Regions from separate parts of the Maritimimonas sp. 2304DJ26-3 genome, predicted to be linked through region 2. Evidence: riboswitches for the same ligand, from Rfam matches in the RefSeq annotation. Region 2 holds a riboswitch; the other holds the start of a gene.

Region 1 (12,327 bases), on a different contig from region 2:
CAATAAAAGCAAGTAGAGGAGAAGTATATAAGTACCCTCTAACTATAAAATTTGTAAAATAACATTTAAAACCAATCAACCATGATATCAATATTAACCGCCATAATCTTATATGTAGTAGACGTGTTCGTCGCCATATTTTTATAAGCATTAATCAATAGAATAGTATGAAGATAGAGAATACAAAGGCGCAAATGCGAAAAGGAGTATTGGAGTTTTGCATCCTATCCATTTTAAGAGGTGGAGATGCATATACTTCAGAGATTCTATCGCATTTAAAAGATGCAAAACTGCTCGTGGTAGAGGGTACTATATATCCTTTATTAACACGATTAAAAAATGCAGGGTTGTTGAGTTATAGATGGGAAGAATCAACATCTGGACCGCCGCGCAAATATTATGCATTAACCGAAACAGGTAAATTGTTTTTAAAAGAATTAAATACCACTTGGGACGAGCTCGTTGGAGCTGTAAAAATCGTAACTAGCAAAAAACCAACAAAAAAATGAACAAGACAATAAATATAAATTTAGGAGGCATCTTTTTTCATATAGATGAAGTTGCATATCAAAAATTAAAAAGATATATCGATTCCATTCGTAGGTCATTGAGTGATGATCCTAAGGGTAGAGATGAGATCATAGCGGATATAGAATTACGTATTGGTGAATTACTTTCAGAACGTGTTAAAGACCCTAGACAAGTAGTTAATGAAGGTGATATTGACGAGATTGTTGAAGTTATGGGGCAGCCAGAAGATTATTTGGTAGATGAAGAATTATTCACCGAAGAAACTGATAGATCATATAATAGAGATAGAGGTTCAAGAAAACGTCTATTTAGAGATGGAGATGATAAGTTTATAGGTGGTGTATCATCTGGTATTGCGTACTATTTTGATGTAGATGTAATCTGGATTCGTATTGCTTGGTTAGTAGCAACATTTGGTTTAGGTTTTGGTCCATTATTATATATCATCTTATGGATTCTATTGCCTGAAGCAAGAACTACGGCAGAAAAATTACAAATGGAAGGTGAAGCAGTTACTATTAATAATATAGAAAAACGTGTTCGTGCTGAGTTTGAAGATGCTTCTACTCGAGTTAAAGGTGCTGTAGACGAAGTTACCGGAGCCGTAAAAGAAGGCTATGAAAACGTATCAGATTCTTTAAAAAAAAAGAGAGACCGAAGAAGAGATAGTAAAGCAAGATCTGGCATTCAAGAGTTCATTGACGTAATAGGTAAAATAATAGTTGCATTCTTTACGATCATTGGTAAATTTATAGGTGTAATACTGATTATTGTTTCTGTGGCTACTGTAATTGGTTTAGTCATCGGATTATTTACTGCAGGCACAGCAGATTTTATGGGGGCTGACTGGATCTTTGATGACGACTTTGTATTTAGAAATGTAACAACGGTACCTATTTGGATATTATCATTAATAATGTTGGTATTAATTGGTGTTCCATTCTTAATGCTCTTCTTCTTAGGTTTATTTATCATCTCAGGTAAAACAAAAATCTTGAGCAGAACAGCTAAACTAGTATTGTTGGGCGTTTGGTTAATAGCATTGTTATCGGCAATATTTATAGGAGTTAAGCATGGTGCTGAGTTTGCTAGAGATGCGCATGTAATTGAAACTAAAGAGTATATATCTGTTCCTCTAGATACACTATCAATAAAAATGACCGATAATGAAAACTTATCTAATTATTATGAATTTAGACATCGTTCTGGTTTCACAAGAGTTATAGATGAAGACAATAGCGATAAGTTATATTCAAACGATGTGACGCTATATTTTAAGGAAACCGATAGCACTGAATCTTATGTGAAAATAAAGAAGGAAGCTAGCGGCAGAAGCAGATTGGTTGCTAAGGGTAATGCAGAAAAGATTCAATATAATTTCAGTCAAGTTGAAAATGATCTTTCATTCGATGGGTACTTTTTATTAGATAACAAAGAACCATATAGAAATCAAGATGTGAGAGTAACTATGTATGTTCCAGTTGGCCAGGTTTTTTATTTAGATGAATCTACAAGAAGTTTCTTAGGATGGATAGATACCACTAATGATATGTATAGAAGAGACATGCCAGAGCATTATTTTAAAATGACTGATGATGGTTTAGAATGTCTAGATTGTAAAGATGATGATTGGAGTACAGAAGAAGACAAAGAAGAAAAGGATGGTGTAAAGGTTAATCTAGATGAAAACGGTCTGGAGATCAAAGTTAGTGATGATGGCGAAAAGGCAGAGATTAAAGTTGACGAAAACGGAGTAAGAATTAACTAGTTTTTTTGAAACCAAATCAATTTACATTTCGTCATACTTATTATACAGTTCAGTACTAAAGATTATAAGTTACTAGTTGATAAAATTAAATTTGATTAAAAATTAACCAAAACCAAGAATCAACCAAAATTAACAACCTTAAACAAAAACAAAATGAAAACAATAACTAAAATTTCAGCAGTATTAATCCTTTTTTTGACCAGTTCTTGCATGTTCAATGGTATAAAGGGTAATAGAGATGTGCAAACCCAAAAGCGTAATATATCTTCAGACTTCGAATCTATTCGTGTAAGCAATGGCATCGATGTTATTTTGACAATGGGTAATAGAAGTTCAATTACGCTTGAGGCAGACGAAAATTTGCATGATGTTATTCTTACTGAAGTCGAAGACGGTGTATTAAGAATTTATACTGAAGACAATATCAATATTTGGAGTGCAAAAAGTAAAAAAGTAAATCTAACTACAAAAGATGTAAACGAAATTAAAGTTACCAGTGGTGCAGAATTAATTTCTGAAAATACTATTGAAGGAGAAGATTTAAAAGTAAGTACTACCAGCGGTGCAGATGTAAGGCTAACGGTAGATGTTACTAACTTATCTTGCTCTACAACTAGCGGATCCGATGCTCGATTAAAAGGTAGAGCAGATCATTTTGTGGCAAGATCAACAAGTGGTAGCGGACTTAAAGCATCTGGATTAGAGGCTAAAACCTGTGAGGCTCGTGTTACTAGTGGAGCAGATATTTCTGTAAATGTAACCGAAGAGTTAGATGCAAGTGCTACTAGTGGAGGTGATATAAGATATAAAGGTAACCCTAAAAAAATAAGAAAGAATAGTTCTTCTGGCGGAGACGTTAGAGGTTAAAAATATTTAAAACTGAGTTGTTTTTTCCATTTTTTTGTTAAATGGCGGCTGTCTTGAAAAAGGCAGCCTTTTTTGTATATTAAAATTATCGAATTGTATACTAAATACTAGTAAAACGTAGTTATAATATGATAATTTAATAAAGTATGTTCAAAAAAATTACACTTTTATTTTTAATTGCTACCCTTTCTGGGAAGGCTTTTGCACAAGATTTCAAAGTAAATATCAATAAATTGACTGAAGAGACGCAACAGCTATCTGAATCACCAGACAAAATGCGATTGATATGGTGGATACCTACAGATTTCTGGGAAGCTGTATTTGCACAAGATGCTACCATACCTAAAGAGGAAGCAAGTGCAATGTTAGAAAATTTTGAAAAATATACTATGATCGCTACTATAGATGGTGATATAGAACCAAATGGAAATATTGCATATGTCAGTGAAGAGACTATTTTTGATAAGTTGAGTGTTATTGATGACAAACAACAGGAATTTAATCCTTTAACAGAAGATCAGATTGATATAGATACAAAACGATTAATCACTATAATGAAACCTTTATTGGCAAACATGCTGGGAAAGTTAGGGGAGAATATGCACTTCTTTTTATTTCAGAAAGTTGATAATCCAATGGATAGAATTGTAAACCCTAAGAATAAAGAAAAATTTATTGTTAAGTTAAACAAAGAGCAGTTTGAATGGCAATTACCATTGGGTTCGTTGTTAAAACCTAAAAAATGCCCTGTAGACCAAAAAATACTCGATGGTTCTTGGAAGTTCTGTCCATATCATGGTAAACAATTATTAAAGAGTTAAAATAAAAAAGCCGCTATCAAGCGGCTTCTTATTTTATATAGTAGCTGTGTTTTATCCTTCTAAAGCTGCTAAATAACGTTCTGCATCTAAAGCAGCCATACAGCCAGTACCTGCAGCAGTAATAGCTTGTCTATATTCTTTATCTTGAACATCACCAGATGCAAACACACCAGGTAAATTAGTTTTAGTAGACTTTCCTTTAGTAATTAAATAACCAACATCATCCATATCTAAAACTCCTTTAAATAGATCTGTATTTGGTTTATGTCCAATTGCAATAAATACACCAGTTACAGTTATGTCTTGCTTTTCTTTTGTTTGATTATTCACTACACGAACTCCTTCCACAACAGTGTCGCCTAAGACTTCATCAAGCTCTGTGTTATATAGCACTTCTAAGTTTGGTGTGGCATTCACTCTGTGCTGCATAGCTTTTGAAGCACGCATTTCATCTCTACGAACAAGCATTGTTACTTTAGTACATAGCTTAGATAAAAAAGTAGCTTCTTCAGCAGCTGTATCACCACCTCCAACAACTACTACATCTTGACCTTTGTAGAAAAAGCCATCACAAGTGGCACATGCAGATACACCACCTCCTTTTAAACGTTCTTCACTTTCTAATCCTAAATATTTTGCTGTTGCACCTGTAGAAATAATCACTGTCTCAGCTTCTAGCTCTTTATTACCATCCACAACCACTTTATGAATTCCACCTACTTTATCGCTTAATTCAACTTTAGTTACTAAACCAAAACGAATGTCAGTATTAAAGCGTAAAGCCTGCTTTTTAAAATCTTCGGTCATTGCCGTTCCGTCAACACCATCAGGATAACCAAGATAGTTATCAACTTCAGTTGTAGTTGTTAGTTGACCTCCAGGCTCTAAACCTGTATACATAACTGGACTTAGATCAGCTCTAGCTGCATATACAGCTGCACTATAACCTGCAGGACCAGAACCTATTATCAAACATTTTATTCTTTCTATTGCTTCAGACATTTTTAAAAATTTTGAGTGGCTAATTTATAGTATTTTTTACTTTTTAAAACTTTACACAATAACTTTTTATAATCTAATTATAAGTTTGAATTATTAGTTAAAACTATCGTTAAAAGTTATTGGTATGCTTAGTCGCAATAATTTAATTTGTTTACAATTAATCTAAGAAAGGCATAATAATTGTAAGCTGTTATTGTTTTAAATAAATATCTAATTAAAATGTTACTTATGAAAAAACTAATTTCTACAGCCGTATTACTTTTTGGTTTTTTAGCCAATACTTTTGCTCAAGAAATATCTTCGCATGCACTAGGCATTAGAACTGGTGATAACGATGGTTTTGGTGTAGAAGTGTCATATCAGAAAAGTATTAAGGATAATAATCGGCTTGAACTGGATTTAGGTTTTAGAGATAATAAAAATTATGATGCATGGAAACTATCGGCTATTTACCAATGGGTTTGGAATATAGATGGTAATTTTAACTGGTATGCAGGTTTTGGTGCCGGTATTGGTAGTTGGGATAACAAAACTAATGCAAATGTAGATGATGGATTGTTTGTAAATGCAGATGGAAATGTGGGTATAGAATATAATTTTGATATCCCTTTATTAATTTCTTTAGACTTTAGACCAGAGTTTGGACTAGTAAATGATTTTGGTGATAATGATCTCGATTTAGATATCGCTTTAGGATTACGATATCAGTTTTAAATAAAAAGCCTGCGCAAGCAGGCTTTCTTTATAATATAGTTATAACTTTTACCAATAAGGTATTTCATGTCCTTGCTTGCATTTTAAAGCAAATGATTTTAATGAATTCCATAAGTTTGTATAACTTATAGATATTTGATCTATTACATTCTTAATTTTATTGACTACTTGCATACCCCTGATTTTTAAACAAATATATAAATATATTTACAATTAATTTACATTAAATTAACGTAAAATTTACATTAAATATTGTTACTGATTAAACTTTAACCACTTAAAAATAAAAATGCCTCTAAAAAATTGGAGGCATTTTGTATACATTATAGTGATGAATTTAGTATTTAGATGTCGAACCAACCTTGTACTTGCTCAATAATTTTTTCATCATTTCCATGGATGAATTCAAATTCATTATTAGTAGGATTATATCTATAATCTACTTTCCATTTTTCAATTTTTTCAACAATTTGTTTTATTGAATCACAGATGTAATGCACTTCAGCGTTGGTGGTTATAGGATGCAGAGATAATCGAACCCAACCTGGTTTAATAGTCAAATCCTTTTTGGCTATACCGTCAGTTATTTCCTTAGAAGAATTTTCATAAATATCAAAGAGGTGATGGCTATAAGTACTGGCACAAGACCAACCGCCTCTTACCTGAATACCAAAACGATCATTTAATAAGCGGACTATTAAATTATAATGAATATTCTCTATACCAAATGATACTGAACCAATTCGTTTTTCATCATTATAACCTAAAAGATACAATCCAGGAATTCTCTTGAGTTCAAGAAAACAAAGATCTAATAACTCTTCCTCGCGTTCAGACATTTTGTCTTCACCCATTTTTTCCTTTAGTTGTATGGCTAAAGCTGTACGCATTACTTGTAAGAATCCTGGAGTACCACCATCTTCCTTCGTTTCTATATCGTCATAATAACCATATTCTCCCCAAGGATTTGTCCATTTTACATTGCCACCTCCTGGTACATCTGGACAACTAGTTTTATATAATTCTTTATTAAAAACCAATACACCACAAGTTCCAGGACCACCTAAAAACTTATGAGGTGAAAAATAAATAGCATCCAAGCGTTCTTCAGGATCTTTAGGATGCATGTTTATTTTTACATAAGGAGCTGAAGCTGCTAAATCTATAAAACAATAACCTCCATGCTGATGCATGATCTTGGCAAGCTGATAATAAGGAGTAATAATTCCAGTGACATTAGAACAACCAGTAAAAGCACCTATTTTAAGAGGTCTATCCTTATATTTTTCTAAAGCTTCTTTAAGCTTATGAGGACAAACTAGTTTATGTTCATTACATTGTAAAATAACTACATCTGCAATGGTTTCCATCCAAGGAACATGATTAGAATGGTGTTCCATATGTGTAATAAAAACTACTGGTCTTTCATTTTCTGGGATAGATATTTTATCCAATACAACATCGGGCCAACGTAAACCCATTACACGTTGTAGACGAGACAACACTCCTGTCATGCCGCTTCCAGCTGTAACTAATACATCATTTTCATTAGCATTTACATGCTTCTTTATGATTTCTCTGGCATGTTTATAGGCATAGGTAGAAGCTTTACCTGTTTCACTAGAAAAAGAATGCGTATTGGCGACCATTGGGCCAATTACTTTTTGCATAGTTTCTTCTATAGGAGCGTACAATCTACCACTAGCTATCCAATCGGCATATAATAAATTCTGCTTTCCATTGATAGATTCAAACGAAGAATTATTTCCAATAATGTGTTCTCTAAATTGCTGAAAGTGAGATTCTAAATCTTTTTTTTGAGCTACAAATTTGGATTCCATTATTTCGGTTAATTTTTAACAAAAATAAAGAATCGTTATTAATTTTAGCTAAATTTAGTTACTGAATATAGCTTGAGTATTGTTTTTAAAATTACCAATTCCTTCTTTTAACCATGCCAAGTAACTTTCTATGTTAGGATCATAAGCTGAATACTCATTTAGATTATCACCATTATGATCTAATAATACATAATATGGTTGAGCATTGGCTTTGTATTTTTTTATCTGAAAATCACTCCACTTGTTACCTATAGATTTGATCTTTTTACCAGTAGTCTCAGAAGTATATTGTTCACTTTCTGGTAATGCTCTTTTGTCGTCTACATATAGAGAAATTAAAACAATATCATTTTTTAAAATATTAAGAATTTTTGGGTCAGACCATACGCGTTCTTCCATTTTACGACAATTTACACAGGCATGACCAGTAAAATCTAATAATACAGGCTTATTTTCTTTTTTGGCATATTCCATTCCCTTATTGTAATCTAGAAATGCGACAATGTTATGCGGTCCATATTTCGCTCCTTCTGGTAGGGATTCTTTAACTCCATTATCACTACTTGAAAATTTCATATAGCCTACGCCATTAGGAGACTCGCTATATTGCATAGGTGGTGGGAAACCACTAATAAATTTAAGTGGTGCTCCCCATAAACCAGGAATTAGATATATTGTAAATGATAAAACGATTAAACCAAAACTTAATCTGCCAACAGATATGTAAGTTAAAGGCGAATCATGAGGAAGTTGAATTTTGCCAAAAAGATAAAGAGTTAAAGCACCAAATATAGCGATCCATATGGCTAAAAATACTTCTCTTTCTAATAAATGCAATTGCAAAACTAAATCTGCATTTGATAAAAATTTAAATGCCAATGCTAATTCAAGAAAACCTAAAACTACTTTTACTGTGTTTAACCATCCACCAGATTTGGGTAATGAATTTAACCATCCCGGGAATGCTGCAAATAATGCGAATGGCAAAGCTATAGCTGATGAAAATCCTAACATACCAACAATTGGAGCAATACCACCTTTTGATGCTGCTTCCACCAGTAAAGTTCCCACTATTGGTCCAGTACATGAAAAGGAAACAATTGCTAATGCCAATGCCATAAAAAATATCCCTATAAGTCCACCTTTGTCTGCCTGCGCATCAACTTTAGTACCCCAAGAACTGGGTAGGGTAAGCTCAAAAGCTCCTAAAAAGGATACTGCAAAGATTACCAGTAATAAAAAGAAAATTAGGTTAAACCAAACATTGGTCGATAAAGCATTCAGCGAATCGGCACCAAAAATAGCCACTACTAAAGAGCCCAATAAAACATAAATTATAATGATAGATAAGCCATAAATAATAGCATTCTTGATACCTGCTGCTCTAGTTTTACTTTGTTTTGTAAAAAAGCTTACAGTCATTGGTATCATGGGAAAAACGCAAGGTGTCAAAAGGGCGGCAAAACCAGAGAAGAACGCAATTAGAAAAATACCTAGAAGGCCTCTACTTTTTTTCTTTTCTTTCTTAGTAATTTTATCCTTCGAGACACTATTATTAATATCACTTTTGGAATTATCATTTGCTACATTACTAACATTTTCAGATGTGTTATTTGAGATGTTTATGTCTGTTGCAGCTTCACCTTGTGCAGAAAAGTTTAATTCAACTTCTGTTGGAGGTAAGCAATTAGAATCATCACAAACCATAAACTCAACTGTTTCAGTAATATCAATTTTATCCTCAGTTAAGAGTTGAATTCGCTGTTTAAAGGAAGCTTTGTCTTCAAAGTATTTAATATTCATTTCGAATACTTTATCAAACTCTTCGTGACCTTCTTCTTCTTTAGTTTTACCAATTAGTTTATACTTTCCTTCAATATCTTTAAAGCTAAATGTGGTAGGTATTGGACCATCTTCGGGAATGCTTTGTGAGTATAAATGCCAACCCTGATCTATAGTGGCTGTTGCAATCAAATCAAATTCTGATTCAGTTATTTTTTCAACAGAAGTTGTCCATTTTACAGGTTCGTAAATTTGTGAAAAAGAGTTTAATGTAACTCCTAAAAGTATAAATAGAATGGATAGTTTTTTCATTTTATAAATAATAATGATGCTAAGATAATCTTCTTAGGCGGTAAACTGAAGTCATCATTACAAATAATGAAACTATAAAGTTGATTTTAAGAAAATTTTGGCTTTAATATTAGACAATCAATATAAATTATTAAGCTATGAGTTTGTAGGGATAATTAAAAAACATTGAAAAAACTTTGATATTAAATTATTTTAATTGAATATTTGTCTTGTTCATTAATTTATTGATTGTTATCACGAAAGGCAGAGGGATTAGACCCAACGAAGCCTTAGCAACCCTTTTCTTTTAAAGTAGGTGCTAAATTCTACAAATTATTTATTAATTTGAAAGATAACCGCTAGTAATATTCTCTTACTTTTCGGATGACATATTGATACAAAATTCAATAATGTCTACCATTTATACAGAAATACAAAAACGAATTCTTATACTCGATGGAGCTATGGGTACTATGCTTCAGCAGTATAATTTTACTGAAGAAGACTTTCGTGGAGAGCGGTTTAAAGATTATCCCACTTCGCTAAAAGGAAATAATGACCTTTTATCTATTACGCAACCCGACGCTATTAAAGAAATTCACCAGAAATATTTTGAAGCAGGCGCAGATATCATAGAAACCAATACATTTTCAGGAACTACAATTGCAATGGCAGATTATCAAATGGAAGATTTAGTCTATGAATTGAATTATCAATCAGCCAAAATAGCAAAAGAGGTGGCTTTGGAGTTTACAAATGTTAACCCTGAAAAACCTCGATTTGTAGCTGGTAGTATTGGTCCAACCAATAGAACGGCTAGTCTTTCGCCAGACGTTAATGATCCTGGTTATAGGGCTGTGACTTTTGATGAATTGCGAATTGCATACAAGCAACAAGTAGAAGCTTTAGTTGATGGTGGTGCAGATATTTTATTGGTAGAAACCATTTTTGATACATTAAATGCAAAAGCCGCTTTATTTGCTATAGAAGAGGTTAAAGATGAAAAGCAAATTGATATTCCAATTATGGTGTCAGGTACTATTACTGATGCATCTGGTAGAACATTGTCTGGTCAAACTGTTGAGGCTTTTTTAATTTCTATTTCTCATATTCCATTATTAAGTGTAGGTTTTAATTGTGCATTAGGTGCAGAACAGTTAAAACCCTATTTACAAAGATTATCTAGAGAATCTAATTTTTATACATCTGCACATCCAAATGCAGGATTGCCAAATGCTTTTGGTGAATATGATGAATCACCAAAAGATATGCAACAATTTATTGAGAGCTATTTAAAAGATGGTCTTATTAATATTATTGGTGGTTGTTGCGGCACTAGTCCTGCACATATTAAGGCAATTGCAGAAGTAGCTTCTACTTATGAACCTAGAAAAATTATAGAAAAGGTAAATGAATAGATACTTAACATTATCAGGTTTAGAGCCATTAGTGGTTACACCCCAAAGTAATTTTATCAATGTGGGTGAGCGTACAAATGTTACGGGTTCTCGTAAATTTCTTCGATTGATTAAAGAGGAAAAATATAATGAAGCACTAGCAGTAGCTCGACATCAAGTGGAAGGAGGCGCGCAGATTTTAGATGTGAATATGGATGAAGGCATGCTAGATGGTGTGCATGCTATGAAAACTTTTCTTAATCTTATTGCGTCCGAACCAGATATTGCTCGTATTCCAATAATGATAGATAGCTCTAAATGGGAGATTATTGAAGCTGGATTACAAGTAGTCCAAGGTAAATCTGTAGTAAATTCTATCAGCCTAAAGGAGGGAGAAGAAGAATTTATTCGGCAAGCAAAATTGATTAAACGGTATGGAGCTGCAACTATTGTTATGGCATTCGATGAAGTAGGGCAAGCTGATAATTACAAACGGCGCATAGAAATTTGTGAACGCTCATATAAAATATTAGTAGACATTGTTCACTTTCCACCTGAGGATATCATTTTTGATCCAAATATTTTTCCTGTGGCTACAGGTATGGAAGAGCATAAAAAAAATGCACTAGATTTTTTTAATGCTACTAAATGGATTCGTGAGAATTTACCTTATGCCAATGTATCTGGTGGTGTAAGTAATGTTTCTTTTTCATTTAGAGGAAATGATATAGTACGCGAAGCAATGCATTCGGCATTTTTATATCATGCGATTCAGCATGGTATGAATATGGGTATAGTTAACCCAACAATGTTAGAGGTATATGATAATATTCCGGAAGATTTATTAGAACATGTAGAAGACGTATTGTTAGATAGAAGAGATGATGCAACAGATCGATTACTAGATTTTGCCGAAACGGTAAAAGGGATTAAAAAGGATGATTCTGTAAAAGCAAAAGAATGGAGGAGTGGTAATTTACAAGATCGCATAACACATAGTTTAGTAAAAGGTATAGATGCACATGTAGTTGAAGATGTTGAAGAAGCAAGACTATCTGTTTCAAGACCTATAGAGGTGATTGAAGGACATTTAATGACGGGTATGAACGTAGTTGGTGATTTATTTGGCAGTGGTAAGATGTTCTTGCCTCAGGTAGTGAAATCGGCGCGTGTTATGAAGAGGGCCGTGGCACATTTACAACCATTTATTGAGGCTGAAAAAGATGGAAAAGCTCAATCGGCTGGTCGCATTCTTATGGCAACTGTTAAAGGTGATGTTCATGATATAGGTAAAAATATTGTGAGCGTTGTTT
Region 2 (12,327 bases):
AAGTCCTTTTGTAAAACCTCAGTTTTTCACGCAATTCTTTATAAAATGTATGCGAAAGTGTATTTGCTATTTTATTTGACGAAACTAAATCAAAACCAGCTTCAATCAAAGGAATGTAATTTTCAACAAAATCTGAGCTTGCCGTATTATCAATAGCAATTAAATTTTCCAAATGGTGATGTTTCGCAAACGTAATAACTTCTTCTACGCTATTGCTCACTATCCCATTTTTATCGAGGTCAGATTCCCAGTTTGAGGTTGCTCCTTCTTTAGTTAACACTACTTTTTTAGAATTTGCAATGGCGAAAATATTTAGATGAATTTTTCTTCTATCTAAAATAGATTCCGCACTTTCAATAATCTGATTTATTAACGTACCTCCCACTAATCCTTTACCAAAAACAGCAATGTTCACTTTCTTTGCGATACCAAAAACTTGACCGTGAATCACATTTAACGCTTTATGTAATTCATTTTTATTGACTACAAGGCTTACGTTTTTACCTGTAATTGTATTGTTAAATAATAATGGAACTATTTGATTTTTTATCAGAGCATTATAAGACAAATGAAATTTACTCAGGTCTAACCCAATAATTGATATTACTGCTACATTATCTATTATTGATATTTTATTCACATCTTTTGTGTAAAAATCATTTTCAAACTCTTTTTCTAAAGCAACAACTGCTTTTGTTGCTACTTCTTCATCAACCACAAGTCCTATTCCTCTTTCCGATGAACCCTGTGAAATAATACTTACATTAATGTTTTGTGTACTTAGCGCTTTAAAAATTCTTGCATCAACTCCTACTTTACCTAATAAACCTCTTCCTTCAAAATTTATCAAAACAACATTTTCTTGAACAGAAATAGATTTGATTCCATCATTCTTTGGTTTGGATGTAATTAAAGTACCTTCATCATTTGGATTAAATGTGTTAAGTATCCTTAGATTGATATTCTTTTCTAGTAAAGGAATGATCGTTTTCGCATGCAAAATAGTCGCTCCGAAATTGGCTAATTCATTTGCCTCAGAAAATGATAATTCTTTGATTTTTTTTGCATCGGCCACCAAATCGGGGTTCGCGGTGTATATCCCATCTACATGTGTGTAATTCTGTAATTCTTCTGCATCTAAATAGTTAGCAAGTAAAGAAGCTGTATAGTTACTTCCATTTCTACCTAATGTTGTAGTTTCATTTTTTAAATTCGACGCAATAAAACCTGAAACAATATTAACAGTTGTTCCATTAAATTGCTTAAAATGTTTTTTTACATTTTCTTTTGAAATTTCTATAATTGGCTGCGCATTACCAAAATTCTCATCTGTTTTTAACAATGATCTAGCATCAGTTGCTTTTGCGTCGATTCCTTTTTGACGCAGTAATTCAGAAATAGTTTTTATAGCTAATAATTCTCCTTGTGCTAATACTTCATCTTTAATTTTGGTACTAAAATCTTTTAATAAACTTACGCCTTCAAACAGGTTCTCTAAACGAGAAAATTCTGACGAAAAATCTAACAGTGGCGTCAACAAAGTTTGCTCTCTTTTAAACGCGTCCAGCTGCTCTATATACGTTTGATTTTTAGCAGCTTTGTTTAAAATATTTTCTAAAACATCCGTTGCACTTCCTCTAGCGGACACAACTACTGCTATATGCTCTCCATCATTTATCTTATTTTCTATAATAGAGATCACATTATGAATTCCATCATTAGACAATGATTTTCCTCCAAATTTTAAAATCTTCATTCTTTTATTCTTTGAATTTTTATTAAATATGGGTGCAATAATTTTTTCTAATTGCTGATACTCTATTAAAAAAGCATCATGCCCATGTACAGAAGTAATCTCATTGTAGGTAACATTATCGTTCGATAGTGCCAATTGTTTTTGCGTTTCTCTATTTTCTTCTGCCGTAAAAAACAAATCTGAATCAACACCAACTATATGAATGTTTGCTTGGATAGTATCTAAGATGGATGCGCCTTCTTCTAAACCTCTTGTAACATCAATGGTTTTTAATAACTGGTTCATTAATTTATACGCCGAAAGCTGAAAACGTTCCTGTAGTTTTTCACCATGATGCAATAACCAACTTTCAACATTAAAAATTTCCAACTCCTCATTTCTAGATCGCTGAAAACGTTCTTTAAATGATTCTGGAGTTCGATAACATAACATGGCGTGCATACGCGCATCATGAACAGGGTTACTTGAATTTACTAAAAACTGCTCTTGAATTTGACAATTAGCAATAAGCCAATCAGTAGATTTCCAGTCGGTGGCAATTGGAATTAAATGTTTTGCTATTTTCGGCTTTAATACCACCATTTCCCAAGCAATTCCTCCTCCTAATGAGCCTCCAATGATTGCAAATAATTCATTAATTTTTAACTTATGTAAACCCTGTAAAAATATTCCGGCTATATCTCTGGCAACAAATTTTTTATAATTATCAATTACATAACCATCATATCCATTACCTGGAATATTAAAAGATAGCACTGTATACTGTTTTGTATCTATAACCTTATTTTCACCAACAAGTTCTTTCCACCAACCATTTTCTCCAGCTACATTGCTATTTCCTGTTAAGGCATGGTTAATTAATACCACTGGAGCAGTACCCAATTCTTTTCCAAAAAGCTGATAGCTTAATCGAATATTCTCAAATTGAGCATTACTCTCTGTAGTATAATCAATATTAATATGAAATAAATTACTTTTCAATTTTGCGCTAGTTTAGGCAACTACTTCTTTAGAAATATTAGAAAAAATAGCCTTTAAATCAGCCTTTAAGTCCTCAATATTTTCTAACCCTACTGACAATCGAATCAAATCTTGCGAAACTCCCGCATCGTTTTGTTGTTCTTCTGATAATTGTTGGTGTGTTGTACTAGCTGGGTGGATTATTAATGATTTTGTATCACCAATATTTGCTAGCAATGAGAATAACTGGGTTTCATTAGCAATCTTTTTTGCCGCTTCATAACCTCCTTTGGCCCCAAATGTAACAATCCCACTTTGGCCCTTTGGTAAATATTTATCTGATAATGATTTATATTGACTGCTTTCTAATCCTGGATAATTGACCCAAGTCACTTCATCCTGTTGTTCTAACCATTTTGCCAATTCTAGCGCATTTTCACTGTGCTTTTTGATTCTAACTTCTAATGTTTCCAATCCTTGAATAATATTGAAGGCATTTGTTGGACTCAATGCGCCACCAAAATCACGTAATCCTTCTAAAATTAACTTGAATGTATACGATGCCGCCCCTAAAGCCTCATGATATACTAATCCATGGTATCCTGCTGAAGGTTCTGTAAATTCAGGAAACTTTCCGCTCGACCAATCAAAAGTTCCAGCATCTATGATTACACCTCCTAAAGAATTACCTTGACCTCCGATATATTTGGTTAGTGAATGGATAACAATATTAGCTCCGTGTTCTATAGGATTCAAAAGTGCAGGAGTTGCAACCGTATTATCTACTATAAAAGGAACTCTGGCTGTTTTTGCATGCTTTGAAATTTCCTCTAGGTCTAATACATCTAATTTCGGGTTCCCTAAAGATTCAACGAAAAAAGCTCTTGTATTCTCTTGTACTGCTTCAGTAAAATTTTCAGGATTTGAAGCATCAACAAATGTTGTTGTAATACCTAATCTAGGCAACGTAACATTTAATAAATTGTATGTTCCTCCATACAAACTACTAGAAGCAACAATATGATCACCAGCCCTCAATAACGTTAGTAAACCTGTTGAAATAGCAGCAGTCCCAGAGGCAAAAACTACAGCTCCAATACCACCTTCTAAAGCAGCTAAGCGGTCTTGTAGAATTTGATTAGTAGGGTTGTTAAGTCTTGTGTAAATAAAACCTAATTCTTTTAATGAAAAAAGATTAGCCGCATGCTCAGCATCATTAAAAACATACGAGGTTGTTTGATAGATTGGCACCGCTCTTGTGCCGGATGTTTGTTTTACATCGTGTCCTGCGTGCAACGCGTTGGTTGCGAATTTTTGTGTACTCATTTTTCTTACTTTTAAAAATTAATAAATAATCAAAAGTCAAATCCACCATTAGGCGTACTTAATAGAAAAATGTTATAAGAAAATTTAAGAAATTACTAAGAGTAATTTCGTTTGGTTATCTATCTGTAAGCCTAAGCTTAAAGTAGAATTTAGCACCTTCTTTGTATAGAACAAAGGGTTGCTAAGGCTTCAAAGGGTCTAATCCCTCCACCTTTCTTGATAACATTTCAGTAAGTAATTGAACTTTGTGAGTACAAATATTCAATTATTAAAAATTAATATCCAAATTTTTAAACTATTTATTTTAATTTTTATCAATAAGTCATTAAATAATACTCTTAATTCAATAAATCCTAAAAATTACTAACTATACTGATATATAAATATTTTCATTGTGAAAAAATCTATAAAATTAGTTAAGCAGAATTTCTACTTGCATTAATATTTCCATAAAGAGATCTTACAATTAATTTTTTGTAAGCTTTAATAAGATTTGGATCTTTTTCTGATAATAACTTCTGAATAGCGTAATTCTGTACAATTAAAAGTGGTAATACAATTTCTTCTCGTGTTTCAATAGACCTCTTAGATTTCTTTTCGTGTTCCATTAAAGATTCAGAATCAGTAATCTCTAAAATCATTTTTTTAGACAACTCATATTCATCATATAGATATTGCCAAAAGTCTCCAAATTCTTTAATCTCTTTAATGTATGATGTTAACTCAAAATAGCACTTTGTTAAAGACATCATGCTATTATCAATTAATGTTTTAAAGAAGGGAACATTTTTATAAAGTTTCTTAACATCATCTATATTTCCTTCTGATTTGATTTTAGCAATTGCAGTACCAATACCAAAATAGCCTGGAATATTTTGTTTTAACTGGCTCCAAGAACCTACGTAGGATATAGCTCGAAGATCAGAGAGTTTCAACCTTTCATCTGTATTTCGCTTACTAGGTCTACTTCCTATTCTGGCATTTGTATAATACCTAAGCGTTGTCATTTTCTCTATATATGGCAAAAACTTTTTATGATTCTTTAACTCGCCATACTTATTAAAACTTAATTCGCTTAATCTTTCAATAAGAATCCTGTTATCAGAAGAAATTAATGAGTCTTTTCCATGTAAAAAATTATAAAGGCCAGAAGTGATAAGCTGCTCAGCATTAAAGCGAAACTTATCTTTTGTTCCATATGTACTAGTTATTGTTTGCCCTTGTATTGTTAATTGTAATTCATTGTTAGCAATAGAGCTTCCTTGAGAAGCATAAAAACGATGTGTTTTACCACCCCCTCTTGCTGGAGGCCCTCCTCTACCATCAAAAAAAGCTGCTTCAATTTTATACTTATTACATACAGCCGTTAATGTTTCTTTAGATTTGTAGATAGACCAATTCGCCTTTAAGTAGCCACCATCTTTGGTGCCATCTGAGAAACCAAGCATAATGGTTTGTCTATTCTTTCTTTTCTTTAAATGAGCTTTATATTGCTCATTTTCGAATAATTGCGTCATTATATCTTCTGAATTACGCATTCCATTCATAGTTTCAAAAAGAGGGACAATATCAAAATCTAGCATATCATCTTTATGAATCCATCGCATTAACCCAAAAACAAAAAGTACTGAATAAATATCTTCTGAATTACTAATAATATATCTATGGCAGCCTAACTGACCATTTCTATCTTGTAATTCTTTTAGCTGCTCAATGTTTTTTATAGTATCTTTTATAATAGCAGGTGCTTTTGGATTAACTTTAACTTTAACCTTCTTTTTTGTAAGTATTTCTATAAGATCATTCTTAGTCAACTCGCTTAATGATTTTTTTATGAATCCAGCATTTTTCAGAATACAAGTTACAACTTGCTCATGTACATCATGATTTTGACGAATGTCTAAGGAAGCAAAATGATTTTTAAATATGTTAACCTTAAATTGAACTTTTTTTAGCTCATCTAAATGCAAACCTTGATAGTCTTCAATAATATATTTTTTTACTTTATTTAATGCTCTTAAAATTTCTGAATAAGTAATCAGATATTCAGGGTCAAACATTGCTTTGTAGAGTTTCTCTTTTAAATTAAATAATAGTTTATCTACACCTTTAAATGTCATTATTGATGATAATCGTTTTATGTCATGATAATAACATTTCATTAAGGTCATTCGTAAAGCATTAGACACATCCTTTGTACTTTGATATGTTACAAACGGATTACCGTCTCTATCTCCGCATGGCCAAAAACCTAAGGTTACCAATTCAGAATTATCAAATCCATCAATAGTTGAGTTTAAATAATAGTATAAATCACCAAGTGCATTATAATAATAATAGCGACATATATGAAGAATATTATGTGCTTCATCTATAGGTGTTGGACTTTGAGAATTTATTAAAGAAGTTAGACCCAACTGATGCAATAATACATCTATTTTTTCTATATCATTTTTAACTATCTGTTCCCTTAGCCTTCCAATAATATTTAAAACTGCTGGTGTATAAAATTGAGTAGGGTGTGCGGTTAAAACTATACGAACTTTAAAATCGTTTAACTTATCGAGAAGTTCTTGTTTATTAGACTGAATATTGGTTTGAGAAAAAATATCTAAAACACGTAAAAATCCACCATCTTCTAATTCTTTTGGTTTTGAAGAATCTTCTATACTATCAAAAAGTACAATTTGCCTTTCTACGTATTGAACAACACCAAACATAAAAGCCAATTTATCTCCACCAATGGTGTCAGGATGATTCTTAATAAATTCATCTAATATCTTTATTGGAGCAATCCTTTTTTCGAGGCGTTTTTTCGCAAACTCACTCAGTAATGGTAGTAAATGACCTATGTTTTTAGAATCTTGATAAGACAGATTTAAAAACATGCTGTTATATATCTCGTATTTTTTATTGGTATCCATTAATATAAATTAAGCCCCTATTAAATCTCCTTGACCTTTAATAGGCAAATAAGAAGTATTCATTAAATATTCATCAACTGCTTTTGCCGCTTCTCTGCCTTCAGCAATTGCCCAAACTATTAAAGACTGTCCTCTACGCATATCTCCAGCAGTAAAAATATGAGGAACATTGGTTTGATATTTACCATATTCAGCTTTATAATTAGAGCGTTCATCTTTTTCTATACCCAACTTATCAGCCAATGTTGCTTCGGGGCCAATAAAACCTAATGCTAATAAGGCTAGATCGCAAGGCCATGTTTTCTCAGTATTTGGCTTTTCTATTAATTCTGGCCGCTTTCCTGTTTCAATTTTCCACTCAACTTCGACCGTTTTCAAAGCGGTTAACTCACCTTTTTTATTTGTAACAAACTCTTTTGTATTAATTAGCCAATTACGATCGCAACCCTCTTCATGCGAAGAGCTCGTTTTTAATTGCAAAGGCCAGAAAGGCCAAGGAGTTCTCTCACTTCTACCAATCGGTGGTTTAGGCATAATTTCAAAATTAGTTACAGATTTGGCTCCATGTCGATTAGAAGTTCCAACGCAGTCTGAGCCAGTATCTCCTCCTCCAATTACTATAACATGTTTATCTTTTGCGCTAATAACTTCTCCTTCTAGCTCTTCATCATATAATGCTTTGGTCTGTCTAGTTAAAAAATCCATTGCCTGTACAACGCCTTTACTTTCAATACCTTTAACAGGAAGGCTTCTTCGCACAGTTGCTCCCCCACAAAGTACTATTGAATCAAAATTATCCAGATTTTCTACATCATAATTCACCCCAACATTCACATTGGTTTTAAATGTAATTCCTTCTTTTTCAAGAATTTTTACTCTTCTATCTATAATTTCTTTTTCTAATTTAAAGTTCGGAATTCCATAACGAAGTAAGCCTCCAATGGCATCATCTCTTTCAAAAACAGTAACCGCATGCCCTGCTCTATTTAATTGTTGAGCAGCAGCCATTCCTGCTGGGCCTGATCCTATTACTGCAACTCTCTTGCTAGACCGTTTCTTTGGTGGTTGTGGGTGAATCCACCCTTCAGCGAAAGCGCGTTCTACAATATTCTTCTCAATATTTTCAATAGAAACAGGATCATTAATAATACCCAAAACACATGCTTTTTCACAGGGTGCAGGGCATAAACGACCAGTAAACTCAGGAAAATTATTTGTAGAATGTAAAATCTCTGAAGCTAATTGCCATTCACCTTTATGAACAGCATCGTTAAAATCTGGGATTAAATTACCCAAAGGACAACCACTATGGCAGAATGGAATGCCACAATCCATACAGCGAGACCCTTGTTTTTTGATCTCATCCTCTTTTAATGGAACAGTAAATTCCTTATAGTGTTGAACTCGAGCTTTTACTACTTTGTTCTTTTCGCCTTCTCTTTTATATCTTTTAAAACCTCCTAACTCTCCCATAACTATGCTATTAACTGTTCTACTTGAGTTTTTTCTTTGGCTAAACGAGCCAGAGCTTTTTTATAATCTACAGGGAAAACTTTAATAAAATTATCAATTTCAGTATCCCAATCATTTAATAATCTTTTGGCTAAATCACTATTCGTATAGTCTTTATGGTTTTTCACCAATTTATTAAGCTCCATATTATCTTCTTCAGTCAATTGTTCTAGTTCCACCATTTCTAAATTACACAGGCCATTTTTAAATTGGTTTTCTCTATCATATACATAAGCAATTCCGCCACTCATACCTGCAGCAAAGTTTCTTCCGGTCTTACCTAAAATTACCACTTTACCTCCAGTCATATACTCACATCCATGATCTCCAACACCCTCTACTACAGCGGTAACTCCAGAATTTCTAACAGCAAAACGTTCACCAGCAATACCATTTATGTAGGCTTCGCCTGCAACAGCTCCATAAAAACTTACATTACCAGTAATAATGTTTTCTTCGGCTTTAAAATCGGCTTCTTTTGGCTTTCTAACAATAATTTTAGCACCCGACAAACCTTTACCCAAATAATCATTTGTTTCACCATCTACTGTTAATGTTAATCCTCTTGTTGCAAATGCTCCAAAACTTTGACCTGCTGAACCATTAAAATTCAACTCTAAAGTGTCATCTGGTAATCCATTACCACCATGAAGTTTAGATATTTCGTTACTAGAAATAGCTCCAACTGCTCTATCTGTATTTTGAATAACATACTTAAGACTCGTTTTGGACTTATCTTGAATTGCCCTTTGAGCATCTTTAAGAATCCTCATATCTAAAACATGTTCTAAATGATGATCTTGACTTTCAACATTATATAGAGGCGTATCTTTCACAAATTTAGGTTGATAAAGAATAGAAGATATATCTATTCCCTTCGCCTTATAGTGATCAATAGCGGGATTGGCATTTATTTTATGCGTCTGCCCTATCATCTCTTTTAAAGTTTTAAAACCAAGTTGAGCCATTATTTCTCTCAGCTCCTCGGCAACGAAGTACATAAAATTAATTACGTGTTCTGGTGTACCCTTAAAGTTTTTACGAAGCTCAGGATCTTGTGTGGCAATACCTACTGGACAAGTGTTAAGATGGCATGCACGCATCATAATACAACCAGACGCTACCAATGGTGCTGTAGCAAAACCAAATTCTTCGGCCCCTAACAAAGCCGCTACAGCTACATCTCGCCCCGTTTTTAGTTGCCCATCACATTCTAACACTACTCTACCTCTTAAATTATTAAGTGTTAATGTTTGCTGCGCTTCGGCAATTCCAAGCTCCCAAGGTAATCCAGCATGTTTTAAAGAAGTTAGTGGAGATGCTCCTGTGCCACCATCAAAACCTGAAATTAAAATAACATCTGCTTTTGCTTTTGCAACACCTGCGGCTATAGTTCCAACTCCAACTTTTGATACTAGTTTCACATTTATTCTAGCCTCTCTATTAGCATTCTTAAGATCGAAAATGAGTTGTGCTAAATCTTCAATAGAATAAATATCATGATGCGGTGGTGGCGATATTAAACCTACGTAAGGAGTAGAATTTCTAACTTCAGCTATCCATGGGAGTACTTTCTCTCCAGGGAGCTGACCACCTTCACCAGGTTTAGCTCCTTGAGCCATTTTAATTTGTATTTCTTTGGCATTGGCGAGATAATTACTCGTTACACCAAACCTTCCAGAAGCAACTTGTTTTATAGCACTATTTTTAGAATCACCATTTGGTAACTTCTTAAAACGCCTTTTATCTTCACCTCCTTCACCAGAATTACTTTTACCTCCAATTCTATTCATGGCAATAGCCAGATTCTCATGAGCTTCTTGGCTAATTGACCCATAAGACATAGCACCAGTTTTAAATCGCTTAACGATTTCAGTCCATGGTTCAACGTCTTCAATTGGAATTGGATCTAAGTTGTTAAACTCGAACAATCCTCTTAAAGTCATTAAATTTTTGCTTTGCTCATTAATTTCTTTTGCATATGTTGCATAACTCTGTTTACTTTTACTTCTAACCGCCTGCTGTAATTTTGAAACTGTGGTTGGATTAAACATATGCTTTTCTCCGTTCCTACGCCATCTATAATCGCCCCCAATGTTTAGATCTAATACTTGAGGAATTGCTTTTTTAGCAAAAGCATTTCGATGTCTTTTTATAATGTCTTTTTCTAAAACATAGATTCCAATACCCTGAATTCTAGAAGGTGTATATGGAAAATATTTTTTAGTAAATGATTGTTTTAAACCTACTATTTCAAAGATTTGTGAAGCTCTATAAGAATGTAGCGTTGAAATACCGATCTTATTCATAATCTTCAACAGACCTTTGCCAATAGCTTTATTGAAATTTTCTATAGCCTCTTCAGTAGTTACATCTTTAATGACTTTTTTATCAACTAGATCTTCTATAATCTCATTTACCATATAGGGATTTATTGCACTGGCTCCGTATCCAAAAAGTGTTGCAAAATGATGTGGCTCTCTAGCTTCAGCTGTTTCTAGAACAATACCGAATTTAGATCGCTTTTTTAATCGATTTAGTGTATGATGTAAATACGAACATGCTAACAAAACAGGAATTGGAGCAAAATATTCGTTTACACCTCTGTCAGATAAAATGATAATATTAGCTCCACTATCTACCGCTTTTTCTGCTTCTTTTAATATTGTATCTAATCTTGCTTCTAGTCCGTTAACCCCTTTTTCAACCTTGTATAAAATTGAAATAGAAGCTGCTTTAAAATCTGGATGATCAATATTCTTAATTTTATCTAGATCTTCGTTAGAAATTACCGGATTTTGTATACGTAATTTCTTAGCTTGTTCTGGTACTATATCAAAGATATTTCTATCACCTCCAATTGCTAAACTAATGTCCGTAATTATCTCTTCGCGAATACCATCTAGTGGAGGGTTGGTAACTTGTGCAAAAAGTTGCTTAAAATAATTATACAATAATTGCGGTTGATCAGATAAAACAGCCAGAGGTGTATCTGTACCCATAGAGCCAATAGCTTCTTTAGCTTTTACGGCCATTGGGGTAACGATAGTAGAAATATCTTCGTGGGTGTAACCAAAAACTCTTAAGCGCGTAGTATAATCTGTTAGTTCTACAGCACATTTATTATTAGTATAAGGCACCTTTGCCAACGGCAATGTGTACTCATTTATCCATTTTTTATAAGAATTCTTAGAAACAACTAAGTTTTTAACTTCTTCATCTTCTATAATTCTTCCAGCGTTCATATCAACCAAGAACATTTTACCTGGCTCCAATCTTCCATGCTTTACTACATTTTCAGGTTTGATATCCAATACTCCAATTTCTGAAGACATCACCACATTACCACTTTTGGTAACTGTATATCTCGATGGACGTAATCCGTTTCTATCTAACAACGCGCCTATATAATCACCATCTGTAAAAGGCACTGATGCCGGACCATCCCAAGGTTCCATTATACATGAATTATACTCGTAAAAAGCTTTTTTATCAGCACTCATGGTTTGATGTTTTTCCCAAGCTTCTGGAACCATCATCATCATTACCTCTGGCAGTGATCTTCCCGTCATTAACAATAGCTCTAAAGCCATATCCATTGAGGCAGAATCTGACTTTCCATCTTGAATAATTGGAAAGATTTCCTTGAGGTCATCACCAAAAAGTTCGCTTTCCATCAATTCTTCACGAGCTCTCATTCTACTAACATTGCCTCTTAAAGTATTTATTTCACCATTATGACACATATATCTAAAAGGTTGTGCCAGATCCCATGAAGGGAAAGTATTTGTAGAAAAACGTTGATGCACTAGTGCCAACCGAGTAACTACATCGGGTTGCTGTAAGTCT

What was found. Region 2 has a riboswitch for S-adenosylmethionine ahead of AC1EUV_RS11455 (O-acetylhomoserine aminocarboxypropyltransferase/cysteine synthase family protein). Riboswitches for the same ligand answer to the same signal wherever they lie in the genome.
Region 1: linked by a shared signal. The riboswitch ahead of AC1EUV_RS07360 (homocysteine S-methyltransferase family protein) and the one ahead of AC1EUV_RS11455 (O-acetylhomoserine aminocarboxypropyltransferase/cysteine synthase family protein) in region 2 are both predicted to bind S-adenosylmethionine.

The regions. Positions count from the first base shown of each region.
Region 1 is NZ_JBWQOK010000002.1:514,346-526,672, reverse strand. It holds gene AC1EUV_RS07405 (DUF4870 domain-containing protein) at 1-62, shown strand, start outside; gene AC1EUV_RS07400 (PadR family transcriptional regulator) at 168-509, shown strand; gene AC1EUV_RS07395 (PspC domain-containing protein) at 506-2,299, shown strand; gene AC1EUV_RS07390 (head GIN domain-containing protein) at 2,453-3,166, shown strand; gene AC1EUV_RS07385 (hypothetical protein) at 3,313-3,987, shown strand; gene trxB (thioredoxin-disulfide reductase) at 4,039-4,989, opposite strand; gene AC1EUV_RS07375 (hypothetical protein) at 5,218-5,703, shown strand; gene AC1EUV_RS07370 (aminotransferase class V-fold PLP-dependent enzyme) at 6,048-7,544, opposite strand; gene AC1EUV_RS07365 (protein-disulfide reductase DsbD family protein) at 7,599-9,638, opposite strand; SAM riboswitch class I at 9,867-9,976, shown strand; gene AC1EUV_RS07360 (homocysteine S-methyltransferase family protein) at 10,028-11,035, shown strand; gene metH (methionine synthase) at 11,028-12,327, shown strand, end outside.
Region 2 is NZ_JBWQOK010000003.1:614,333-626,659, reverse strand. It holds gene thrA (bifunctional aspartate kinase/homoserine dehydrogenase I) at 1-2,737, opposite strand, end outside; gene AC1EUV_RS11455 (O-acetylhomoserine aminocarboxypropyltransferase/cysteine synthase family protein) at 2,750-4,042, opposite strand; SAM riboswitch class I at 4,155-4,268, opposite strand; gene AC1EUV_RS11450 (phosphoenolpyruvate carboxylase) at 4,459-6,966, opposite strand; gene AC1EUV_RS11445 (glutamate synthase subunit beta) at 6,976-8,439, opposite strand; gene gltB (glutamate synthase large subunit) at 8,442-12,327, opposite strand, start outside.